DNA from 4 places in the Psychrobacillus sp. FSL K6-2843 genome. Region 1 is predicted to be linked to each of the others. Evidence: predicted binding sites of a transcription regulator. Region 1 holds the regulator's gene; each other region holds the start of a gene.
The links. Region 1 encodes LexA, which represses DNA repair genes until DNA is damaged. Its sites were predicted from a motif close to CGAACATATGTTCG; they were not measured.
Positions count from the first base shown of each region.

Region 1 (3,208 bases):
TTGATATCGCGCGCTTCATTCCTCTTTTAATCTTAGCATTATGAATTTTACGTTGATATTCCTCCACCAAGGCAAGGATTTCTAAAAGCATAGAATCCATTTCATTTAAGTTTAATATCCCTTTATCCTGTAACGTATAGACCGTTGTGTTTGTTTTCTGAAGTAAATGAAGGACAGCCATTCTACCATTACCTCTACCTATTCTAGTTTCATCTTGCACAAACACCGCTTTGATATCATTTTCTTTTACATAATTGAGCATCTCTAATAGCCCGTCTCTCTCAACATCATATCCACTATGCTGATCTGCAAAAACCTGAGAAACCTCACTGCCCTGTTTTTTAGCAAAATCTATCAACTCTTCCTCTTGTCTCTCTAAAGAAGTTTCTTGTGTGGACTTGTCTGTACTTACTCGACAATAAATAACTGATTTCATTCTCCCGCTACCTCTGTTCCATAATTTAAGTGAAGGTTCTCACTTACTTTAGGAACAACTATAACATCCCCAGCTTTAATAGAGGTATCGTATAAATTATTCATTTCTATTACCTGACTCACCCATTCTTCCCTTGAATCTTCTATGCCATATTTTGTTGCAAGAGCCCATAAGGAATCCCCTTGTTCTATTTTGATGTGTGAGTCTTCCTCGGTTGTTATTGTATGTGAGATTACCATAGTTGTCATAAATATAAGATTTAGTCCTAAAAATAATGCTAAAAAATAATTGTTTTTTACCCAATTCATAAAAAAACCCCCAAAATTAGAATGTTTGTTCGGAATGTATGTTCTAATATTAATACGAACATTTGTTTTTGTCAACAAATATTAGAACCTATGTTTGCATAATTTTCAGGACACTGGTATACTATTAATAAGTATTAATCTAGTAGGGAATTTATTACTAAAAGAGGTGAACTCATTGAAGAAAGCGTCTAAAAGACAGGAAGATATTCTAGCTTTTATAAAGGAAGAAGTTCGTAAAAAAGGCTATCCACCATCCGTACGTGAAATTGGTGAGGCAGTAGGTCTTGCTTCAAGTTCTACTGTACATGGCCACTTAGCAAGATTGGAAAGTAAAGGTTTAATTCGTAGAGACCCTACGAAACCACGTGCAATAGAAATATTAGATGGTTTAGAGGCTACGGTCGAAAGGCAGGGAGTTGTGCATGTTCCTTTAGTTGGGAAGGTTACAGCTGGTATGCCTATTACTGCAATTGAAAACGTTGAAGAATTCTTCCCGCTTCCTGAAACATTTGGTACTTCAGATGATCACCTATTTATGTTAGAAATTATGGGTGATAGTATGATTGAAGCTGGAATCTTGAATGGAGATTATGTCATTGTTAAACAACAGCAATCTGCTAATAATGGGGACATCGTTGTAGCAATGACAGAAGAGGATGAAGCAACAGTAAAACGATTCTTTAAAGAAAAAACGTATTTCCGCCTTCAGCCGGAGAACTCTGCGATGGATCCGATTATTGTTAATCAAGTCTCTATTTTAGGAAAAGTAGTAGGAGTTTACCGACATATTCACTAATGATTGCTTGACTTCTACAATTTTCATAGTATGATTACTTTGAGCCGATATCATATCTAACAAGAAAGTGGACATTTTTGTTTAGATCATCGAAAAACCCCTTCATGTTCGAGACATGAAGGGGTTTTGTTTATATTATTGCTTGTTTTGATTGTTTTGGTATTACATTCATTCCCTCTAAGAGAGTCTTTGCATCTTCATTAAAATAATGTTTGATGTCTTGTCTTATTAGCAAGGACGGGTTATCTCTTATTACCATTCTCAAAGCTCTAACGTCAAATTTCATAGCATGCTTATTAATCGTGTAAATCAAGGAAACTTCTTGGCGAGTTAAAGGCTGGGCTCCTGATTCTAGGGTGTCGTTTATGTAATCTAACACACTTCTCGCATTATCAATAAGTAAATGCTTATTGATATTAACTAGATTTAGATTTTCCTCTATATATTTTCTTGCTGAAGCATAATCTAACTTTTCTATACTATGATTAATCACATTAATTAATTCATTTGCATCCACATTCTATCCCTCCACTAATTCCGGAATTACAGATATATAAGTAGCATTGTACTATATTAACATCAAATTTGTAAGCTCTTTATCCTATTTCAATTCATCGGAATATTAAAAAATCTTTAGGAATTCATAAATGAATACATTTGTTTATTAAAATTTATATTTACATTATTTAATTTATATTAATAGAAAGGATTGATTTATTTGGCTTTTCCATATCGGAATGATTACAGAAAAACGTTATTACCTTATTTGAATAGTTTACAAGAAGAAAGCTGGTTTAAAACCTCACCAACCTATCCAAATAATTTGGCATGGGTTATTTCACATATTGCTACTAGTGAGGATTTCTGGATTAATGAAGTGGCACTCCAACAAAAGTTAGTTTTGACTTTAGACAAAAATTCCTCTCCGTTCGAAATACTTAAAGCTTATCAAGATATTCGCATACATACAGACGGAATATTAAATAACTTGACTGATCAACAGTTTAATCAACTGATTGAAGTCCCTAAATTTTCTGATGGTTGGATTCCTCCTTCTCCCCCAACTTTTAACTGGGTATTCCATCATATATATAGTCACGAAGCATACCACATAGGACAAATTGGCATCATCGCTCATTTCAATGGTTTTCCTAAACCTCTTTTTTAAATTAGCTTCATTGTCTAACTGAGAATATTGTTCAAAAATTATCTAATGGGGGTGAAACAATTCATCCCATTCCCTTTCGCTACATTAATTTGGCTCTTCTATCCTCAAATCATTAGATTCAACAAAAAAGGAAGGACTAAAATAAAAATTTTTGTCTTCCTTTTTTTGTTTCCCTAGCTGATGAGTACTGAAGTTAATACATATATGCGTCCCCCCAATTCCACATCTGATTATTTAAAAGCTACATAGTAGGACTTTTCTTCTCAATGCCACCTCATGCCTCAATATTTATTTTCCATAAAAATGTTATTTAAATACATTTTCTAATCCTACTGTTCTCGTAACCTGTCGTATATATCCACTCTAACAAAAACCCGTTTTCCTTCCTTATAGCAGTGACTTCATTTTAAGAGATGAATATAGTAAATAAGTGCATATTTTAAAGCCGACTGAAATCCCCTTTCTTATCGTGAGAAATAATAAATAAAGTACAGAAACTA
Region 1 is NZ_CP152021.1:1,713,611-1,716,818, reverse strand. Features, by position in the region: gene MKY94_RS08570 (recombinase family protein) at 1-436, opposite strand, end outside; gene MKY94_RS08565 (LysM peptidoglycan-binding domain-containing protein) at 433-744, opposite strand; gene lexA (transcriptional repressor LexA) at 920-1,540, shown strand; gene MKY94_RS08555 (hypothetical protein) at 1,671-2,057, opposite strand; gene MKY94_RS08550 (DinB family protein) at 2,250-2,708, shown strand.

Region 2 (3,208 bases), 200 kb from region 1:
TCTCAGCTATAAACTTTATTTTAAAAAAAGGTATCAAGAGATAGACTCTTAATACCTTTTGTAATTCTTCCCTAAAAGAAGAAGCTTAACTTTTTATTTTTCATCATCTAAAAGTAGCTCGAATTCGCCGTCTTCTTCCTCTTGTTCATGTGCTGCAATAACAAATGAATTTGAAGTCATTCCTAAAGATTGACGAATTTTTGATGCGATTTCGTCTTTAATAGCAGGATTTTCCTTCAAGAATTGTTTAGCGTTTTCTCGCCCTTGACCTATGCGTTCTTCATTGTATGCATACCAAGAACCGCTTTTTTGGATAATATCGTATTCAGAACCTATGTCGACGATTTCTCCTTCTTGAGAAATCCCTTCTCCATACATAATGTCTACTTCTGCTGTTTTAAATGGTGGAGCAACTTTATTTTTTACTACTTTAATTTTTGTTTTGTTCCCCATAATGTCAGTACCTTGTTTAATAGCTTCTGCACGTCTTACTTCCAAGCGAACGGAACTATAGAATTTAAGCGCACGACCACCTGGTGTTACCTCTGGGTTACCAAACATTACGCCTACTTTTTCACGAATCTGGTTGATGAAAATAGCTATCGTGTTAGATTTGTTAATAACACCAGAAAGCTTACGCAAAGCCTGAGACATTAAGCGAGCTTGAAGACCGATATGAGAATCTCCCATTTCCCCTTCTATCTCTGCTTTTGGTACTAAAGCTGCTACGGAATCAATAACTATGATTTCAACCGCACCACTGCGAACTAGAGCTTCTGCGATTTCAAGGGCTTGCTCTCCAGTGTCAGGTTGAGATAATAATAATTCATCGATATTAACGCCTAGTTTTTGTGCATAGACAGGGTCCAATGCATGCTCAGCATCAATAAATGCTGCTTGGCCACCAGTTTTTTGAATTTCTGCAATTGCGTGAAGAGCTACTGTTGTTTTACCTGAGCTTTCAGGTCCATAGATTTCAATAATACGGCCACGTGGATATCCGCCTATTCCAAGAGCTGCATCCAAAGCTAGGGAACCACTTGAAGAAGTGGAGATTTCACGGTCTGTTTTCTCTCCTAGCTTCATAACTGAACCTTTCCCAAATTGCTTCTCTATTTGTTTTAAAGCCATTTCTAACGCTGCTTTACGATCATTAGCCAAATGTATTTCCTCCTAGAAACTATCATTTTTTTTACTATCTTTAGTATACTCGGTCTTTGAGAAATTTACAAGAAAAAAGCGAACATCTATTCGTTTATTTATTAAGACTATCATAATTTGATAGGAAAAAACAGCTCAAAATAGTATTTTGGGCCGTTTTTTATAGTCAAAATTAAATTTTTGAAAGTCCCTCTTCTCTGAGTATACGGATAAGATAATGGATTGCAAATTTCACAGTTCTTAATCTATTCGTGTTTCTCATGCCTGAAAGATTCAATTTATAGGATATTGGCGCAACGTCCCCATAGGCAATTCCAATCCAAACCGTACCGGCCGGTTGGTCGCCATGTCCGTCTGGACCTGCAGCTCCAGTGATACCTACACCAATTGTTGTATTAAATTTCTCTTTAACACGGATTGCCATCTCCTCGGCAACCTGACTAGAGACTACACTGTGTTCATCAATGGTTTCCTTCTTAACACCTAGTTGATTGATTTTTACTTCTTCAGTGTAAGTGATAACACCACCTACTAGCGCAACCCCCATTCCCGGGACCGCTGCCAACTCTGATTGGAAAAGACCTGCCGTCATACTTTCTGCAGCAGATATTGTTAGTTCATTGTCAATTAGAATATCTCTTAACTTCGAGGCAAGTGATTCGTTATTATAGCCATACACATATTTACCGACACGGTTTAAAATTTCAGCCTGTAGCATTTCAATGCTTTTCCATGCTTCTTCCTCAGTGTCTGCTTTCGCAGTAAGTCTTAACGTTACCTCTCCATCAGAAGCCAAAGGAGCTAAAGTTGGATTTGTTTGATTGTCTAACAAGTCTTGGACCTGTGTCTCTAACTCTGCTTCTCCTATTCCATAAAAGCGTATTACATGAGACATAATAACGTTTTCTTTATACAACAACTTAGGTAGTAGTGGCTTAGCCTCAAATTGGAACATCGGTTCCAATTCCTTTGGGGGCCCAGGTAATAACATATATGCATGGTTCTCTGTTGAAAGAAGCATTCCTGGAGCCATCCCATGCTTGTTTTCCAAGACTGTACAGCCTTCTAAAACCAGCGCTTGTTTTTTGTTATTCTCAGTCATCATTCTTCCTGATCTTTTAAAGAAATCTTCTATATACATAATCGCGTGATCATCAAGTACAAGATTTTTGTTAAGGTGTTTAGCAATTGTTTCTTTTGTTAGGTCGTCCTTAGTAGGCCCTAAACCTCCTGAAAAAATAATTAGGTCTGCTCGTTCTTCTGCGATTTTGATGGAGTCTAATAACCGATTGGGATTATCTCCAACTACCGTATGGTAATATACGTCTATCCCTAACTCCGCAAGCTGGGAAGATATGAATCGGGCATTTGTATTAGAAATCTGACCTAATAATAGCTCTGAACCTACCGCAATAATCTCTGCTTTCATTCCTATACTTCCTTCCTACTTTGAGTCAAGTAACACTTTACGATTCAAATAGAAATAATCAAATCCCGACCATACTGTGAAGAATAGACAAACATACAGCATAATCATATCGAATGGGAAGTTGAACATTTCAAAGAATACATTTCCTAATAGTAAGGATGAAATCGCAATTATTTGTGTCCACATTTTTATCTTGCCAAGCTGGTTTGCCGCCACTACCTCTCCAGTATTAGCTAAAATTAATCGTAGTCCAGTCACGGCAAATTCGCGGCTGATAATTAATATAACTACCCAAGCTGGCGCAACTCCAAACTGCACGAGAATTATTAATGCCGCTGACACAAGCAATTTATCTGCTAATGGGTCCAAAAATTTACCCATATTCGTTACTAAATTATATTTTCGAGCGTAATAGCCATCGATAAAGTCTGTAATAGAGGCGATAATAAAAATAATTGCACCTATTAGATGGTTTGTTGGGATTGTTGCACCTAAAAAGCTAACTTCTCCCCAGTTAAAGTCTACTAGCATAAAAATCATAAAAATTGGGATTAAAAAAATTCGAAACATAGAAATTCTATTTGGTATATTCATTTTGAAAAACTCCTTTCATCTTTC
Region 2 is NZ_CP152021.1:1,518,115-1,521,322, reverse strand. Features, by position in the region: gene recA (recombinase RecA) at 94-1,161, opposite strand; gene MKY94_RS07400 (competence/damage-inducible protein A) at 1,334-2,590, opposite strand; gene pgsA (CDP-diacylglycerol--glycerol-3-phosphate 3-phosphatidyltransferase) at 2,606-3,184, opposite strand.
Region 2: the regulator LexA is predicted to act here: its motif matches at 1,241-1,254, upstream of recA (recombinase RecA).

Region 3 (3,208 bases), 300 kb from region 1:
TAAGCTTCTTTAACTGACCTTCCCTGTGAGAATATGATTAATTTTCACAGGGTTTTTTTATCGTATTTTTTCTCTAATATTTGTTCATCCTATTTCTTATGACCTCCGAGCAAGCCCGCTCGTTTCACTGCAGTGCCAGCTTCGGTATAGGAAACTGCGCGTAAAATAGCGGTTGAACCATACTTGCTACGCAGATAATCCATCGTCTTTCCAAGCTTGCGTTCCTTCCACTTTCCTTCTTCAAAAAGGCTAAGCTGCATAGAGTTCTCCGGCTCTAGATTAGTGATAGAAATGGATAGCCTTCTCACTGGACTACGGTCATAAAACTCATCAAATATTTTTTCGCAAATTTTATAAATCTTCATAGTCGCATTCGTCGGTTCATCTATGGAGCGTGAACGATTAAATCCTCCCCCAAAAGAGTCTTTACTATAGCCCACTGCAAGATGTATAGTGCGCCCCACCATATTAGCCTCTCTTGCTCGTCTTGCCACATCCTCACACATTTCCAATATGACTGCCATTACTTCTTTTTTTGTCCGGTAATCTCGAAACAACACCTGCCCCTTTCCATAGCTTATCTGGCCGTCTACAATGGGCGCTCCCAGTTCAGAGAAATCTATCCCCCAGGCATGGTGATACAATTGATTTCCCATCACTCCAAATTTATCCTCCAACAACTTCAAGGGAGTTTTTGCTAGCTGTCCTACATTAAAAATCCCCATGTTATTTAGTGTTTTTTCTAAACGAGAGCCAATTCCCCACATTTTACTTAAAGGTGAAACAGGCCATAGCTTTTGTTGAACATCTTCATACGTCCATTTGGCAAAACCTGTTTTTTTGGCATCCAAATCAAGCGCCAGCTTTGCCATAAGCATATTTGGCCCCAGTCCAACAGCACATGGAAGCTGAAACTGATAATGCAAACCGTCCTGTATACGTTTCACCGTGTTCTCAATTGGCCCCCAAAGCCTTTCTGTTCCCCCAAGGTCTGCAAAGCATTCATCCACACTATAGACATGAATCGCTTCACTTGGGACAAACTGATTCAAATAGCGCGTGATTTCCATTGAAACTCGAACAAAAAATTCCATTTTTGGTTCCAACAGATGGATAGAAGGATCGTCTGGTATTTCAAATAACCTCGTCCCGGTCTTTACGCCAAACCTTTTTTTCATTGGAGGAGAAGCAGCAAGCACAATGCTCCCCTTCTGCTCCAAGTTTCCAATAACAGCAATAGGCGTATTCATCACATCTAGTCCTGCTTCTGCCGCTGCACAGCTCGCAAAAAAGCTTCGAATGTCGATGCAAATAATATTTCGATTTTCTAAGCCCTCATACATAAAATCTACTCTCCTTCGAAAGGAACATTCGTTCGTTCTTATTATTATATTGCAAACGTACGTTCTTATTCAATGGTAATGTAGACCATTAGGAAGGAAAACACTTAATCGAATAAATTGAATAAATTCATTACTAATGAGAAACAATTTCAACAGGTAATTGGGACACTAATTCTAATAACAAAATAAAGACAAGCCTAATCACTATATAGGCTTGTCTTTATTAGCAAGATAAAATTTTTACATAGGTTCCTTTTACTGCTCGTTGCAATGCCGTTTGGTTTAATTTTTGAATCTGCTTAGAGCAGTCAGAAGCTCTTACTAAACCATTTTCCGAACAAACTAGAGGGTCTATTAGTCTAACCTTCATTTTCTGATGAAAATCATAATTGGTTAGCTCGTCTATCACTTCAACAGAAGGATGAAGCTTTTGAAGAGCATGTTGAATTTCATCATCCTGTGAGCATACTACCAATTGGAGCAACTGATTATCCTCCAAAAGAAAATCCTCTAATGTGATGATTTGTTTATCCAATGCTGCCTTTAAAACAAAAGCTAACTGGTAGTTGCCATATAAATTTAAAGGATTCATAAAGAAATCAATTACTTCCTCATAGTAGACCGATGTAAACCACTCGGCGATTTCTATATTTGGAAGAACCATTTTACCGTCTTTCGCGATTAGATTCTGTAAAAAATGTTGAACTTCTTCCATTGAAATATTTCCATAGGCATACAGATCGCGTAATGTGTAATCGACACGATCTGCACATAAATCAGGGGCACTTTGCTCGAGCAAGGACCATCTCGAATCATTAAATAGGATGTCTTTTAAGTTATATCCATATTTAGTTAGGATAGTAGGTATTGAGGAACCGTTAATTATTCTACTATATATTTTTTCATGATAGTCCTCGTCCTTATTATCCAGAACAAAATCGATGACATGAGAAAAAGCAGTATGTGAAACATCGTGTAGAAGACCAGCAATCTGTTCTTCTAACGAACCCCCTATTTTCTTTAGCAGAAGCATGACACCAATGGAATGCTCATATCGAGTGACATTCCATTCTTTCTTTACTAAATAGCTTGCCCCGCCTTGATGTATGCCCTTTAATCGTTGAACAGGCTTACTATTTATTAATTCTTCTAATACTCCATCTACATAAAATTCTCCATATAAGGAATCCATAATAAGCATTGAAGATATCCTCCTTAAGCTCAGACTTTTTGCTTTTCTTTATCCTCATAAAGAAGTTGCATCTTTTCTTGTAGTTGCTGCTGGTTCCATTCAATGATGTCCTCAGACAGAAACGATACTTTCTTTCTCTTTGGAATATTGACTTGTCCGTTCACTGCGCGAGTATAGCCTTCTATCATTGCGGAAATTGCCAAGATGAGCAATGCAAAGCATATAGCAGGTCCTAGTGGAAGCCATGGTACACCTTGCAGATATCGGAAAGATGAACCAAAAAGTCCTGCCCATTCATAGGCAATAGACTTTGGAGGATCTCCAAACATAGGGTCATAGCTAACTGCTGTACCTCCAATATACAATTGGAGCAACCCGAGATGCGTAAACACAACTAATGTTTCGACGACTTGTTGTCCATACAAAACGAATAATTTCTCTCTCATCATTGGAAATAGGTGACGGGTAATGATTCTCGGTCGACCAGCCCCTAACGTTTTAGAAGCCAGAATATATTCCTCCTGATAAAGCAGATTGGCCTCGTTGCCTATGAGAGAAGCCACAATTGGTACGGTGATAATGGCCATTAGCACAACCTGGATGATAATTCTCTCCCACACAGTTGTAGAAAATCCCTCCATCGGCTCCCATAGCACTGGGTAAAGCATAAGAT
Region 3 is NZ_CP152021.1:2,016,636-2,019,843, reverse strand. Features, by position in the region: gene MKY94_RS10140 (cytoplasmic protein) at 1-13, shown strand, start outside; gene MKY94_RS10135 (UV damage repair protein UvrX) at 90-1,343, opposite strand; gene MKY94_RS10130 (HD domain-containing protein) at 1,567-2,544, opposite strand; gene MKY94_RS10125 (ABC transporter permease subunit) at 2,565-3,208, opposite strand, start outside.
Region 3: the regulator LexA is predicted to act here: its motif matches at 1,365-1,378, upstream of MKY94_RS10135 (UV damage repair protein UvrX).

Region 4 (3,208 bases), 570 kb from region 1:
TGGGCTAACGCTTTTTCTCTAATATGTTTTAAGGATTTTCTTTTGTTATCGCTTGCAGAGGCTGTGGCTGCGTTAATCTTTTGATTTCCTTGTAAATATTTAGATAGAACCATATGAAAACTGCTGCAAAGACCCAACCAGTTATTCTCAAGTAAATCAACATTGTGCCATAGCTATCCACACCATACCTGTCCAAAAGCCATGCCTTAATGCCTGCTAGGGTAAGCCCTCTTATGACAAACATTAGCGTCAATAGCTGAAACCATTTAAATAATTCTTTACGATAGAACTGCTTTCTACTGCTTTCACGGTCATATCCCTGCAAGAATGCCACATCTATAAAGAAAAATAATGGGAGAGGCTTTTTAATGAGCATGGAGAGCAAATAGACGAAGCTAAAAGCAACCCCTAAATATACTTGGTTCCATAGCATCCTTTCTGCAGATCCAGATAATATATCAATCACAGTTCCTACCAATAAACTGAACAAGATAAAAATGCCCGTCACATTAAATTCTCGGTCTACAATAAAACGTACTATAGTATAGGCAAATCCAGGTGCAGTGGATAACAAAAGTGCCCAATAATCACCTAAACCTTCTCTACCATTAGTCCAAATTAAGTATGGTACTACTACATAAAACAAGATTTCTAAAAAGATATAGTATTTCTTCATTGCCCCTTTATCATCCTTTGCTGTTATCCCACTCATCATACCCTTCTGTAATATATTCCCTATGGATACCTATAATCCTCTTTTATAGTAAAAGGAATTCATTATCATTAAGGTATTTAGCAAATCTAACATTGAATATATCCCAAGTGATTCATCAGTTATCTTGTCTATAATTATTTTATGTTTGAATCTATTTAGACTTAGCACTTCCAAACAATAAAGACCTCTATAAGGAGGTCTCTCAGAATGTTTTTATTCTAATATCGTCACGTCCACAATTTCATCCAATTTCACTTCAAAAAATTGAAATGGATCTTCTAATTCGATAATGCGCCTAGTTAAATCAATCCATTGAATTGTCCCTCGATGATATAAAAATTCTCCATCTTTCCAACGTTTAATTTTTATGTCTACATTTCTTTTCATCGCAAGTTCAATTTGTTCTTGAATTGCTTCATAGTCGAACTCATTTAGATCTGGGCGCGGAACTTTTTTTATCTCCTCATGATAGTCTCTCAACATCTTCACGTGTTCAGGCAACATCATCGCCACCCACTTTTTTGAACCTCTATCACGGATTTTAGATAAATCCAACGCGTTCCAGTCTTCCTCGAAATTAGCCATCTCCATCACCTTTCTTTTTTATCATTATACAGAACGTTTGTTCTGTTATCAACCGCCAATTTAAAGCAATTCATGTTATAAAGTATTATTCTTGTTTTTTCCTGTTAGCAAACAATCTATACTAGAAAGCAAGCAAGGCAAAAGTATGTTTTTTGAGTTGAGAATTGTAATAGTACGAACGAAGTCAATTCAAAAAGCGAGTAAGTGAACGACGAATCGTTCACTTACTCGCTAAAGATACCAAGAAGCTCAGTCAGTATTAATATAAAAGAGAATCAAGACACTACAACAATTCTTTTGCTAACAATCGATATACATCTAAACGCTTTTGCTGAGAATGCGGTATACTACAAATCATCGCCTCATCAAACCCATAATGCGCCTGTTCTTCTTGAAGAGTAGTAGCTACTTCTTTTGCAGAACCAACTAAATGGATTTTACGATTTTCCTGGATCATCATGCGATCCATTTCAGATAAAGGATAGTTTTGTGCTTCTTCAGGTGTCATAAGCTGGCGAATTTGTCCCTTCATCAGAGAAAGTCTAGATATATCCTGTGGAAGTGCTTCAAATTCTGCCTCTTCTTTTGTTTCAGCAACTGTCACTAAATACGTTACGTTAATCTCAGGCTTTTCCATTAATGCTGAAGGTTTAAAATTTGTACGGTATGCATTTAAAGTAGCAGGAGTCATTCCTCCCTGAAAGAATTGTGCAAAGGAATATCCCAAGCCCATCTTTCCTGCCTGAATCGCACTGTTCCCTGTCGAGCCAAGCAACCAAGCTTCGGGAAGCACGATATTAGATGGAGTAGCAATCGTTTTATTGTACACACTGTCCTCGGGAACTTCGTCATTTAAAAGCTGTAATGCAGTTCCTAGTTTTTCATACATATTGTTCACCATTGGTGGACGGCCCTCAGAAAGAGCATGCATCGCATAGTTATCCCCGCCAGGAGCACGCCCCACTCCGAAGTCTATTCTCCCTGGAGAAAAAGCACTTAACGTCTTAAAGACCTCTGCAAGCTTAAGAGCTGAATAATGCATCATCATAACGCCGCCAGTACCAATACGGAGCTTTTGAGTTTTAGCAGCAAGATGGGCTGCAATGACTTCAGGAGCTGAGCTCGCAAAAGCCCCGGTTCCATGATGCTCAGCCATCCACATACGGTGATAGCCTAATTCGTCAGCTAAAAGGGCTAATTCTTCTGCTTTTTTTAATGCATCTGCTGCAGTATTTCCAGCCGTGATCGGTGCTTGATCTAAAACACTTAATTTCATAATATATAATCGTCCCTTCATAGAAAATTCATGTGTATCTCTTTCCTTTTAAATGCTATAGAAATAGTTTAAAAAAGTAAACGAAAGGGACTTAAGTTTTATAAATAAAAAAAGGCGAGAGCCCTTACTGAGGGACTTCTCGCCTGAATATTAATATACAGATGTATTTTCCTTCGAAATATTTTCTAATATTTCTTTCACACGAGCTAAGAAGCGACCACAAACAAGGCCATCTAGCACGCGGTGGTCTAGAGATAGACATAGGTTCACCATATCTCTTGCAGCAATCATGCCGCCTTCCATAATAACTGGACGCTTAACAATAGATTCCACCTGAAGAATTGCTGCTTGTGGGTAGTTGATGATACCCATTGATTGAACAGAACCAAATGAACCAGTATTGTTGACTGTGAAAGTACCACCTTGCATTTCATCTGATTTAAGCTTACCAGAGCGAACTTTTCCTGCAAGCTCATTCACTTCACGTGCAATCCCTTTAATAGTCTTTTCATCTGCTTGTTTAATCACTGGAACAAACAATGCATCATCTGTTGCAACCGCAATCGAAATATTGATGTCTTTCTTTTGGACTATTTTGTCACCAGCCCACATAGAGTTCATCATCGGGAACT
Region 4 is NZ_CP152021.1:2,284,913-2,288,120, forward strand. Features, by position in the region: gene MKY94_RS11560 (VC0807 family protein) at 29-715, opposite strand; gene MKY94_RS11565 (YolD-like family protein) at 929-1,306, opposite strand; gene MKY94_RS11570 (LLM class flavin-dependent oxidoreductase) at 1,584-2,576, opposite strand; gene MKY94_RS11575 (dihydrolipoamide acetyltransferase family protein) at 2,727-3,208, opposite strand, start outside.
Region 4: the regulator LexA is predicted to act here: its motif matches at 1,331-1,344, upstream of MKY94_RS11565 (YolD-like family protein).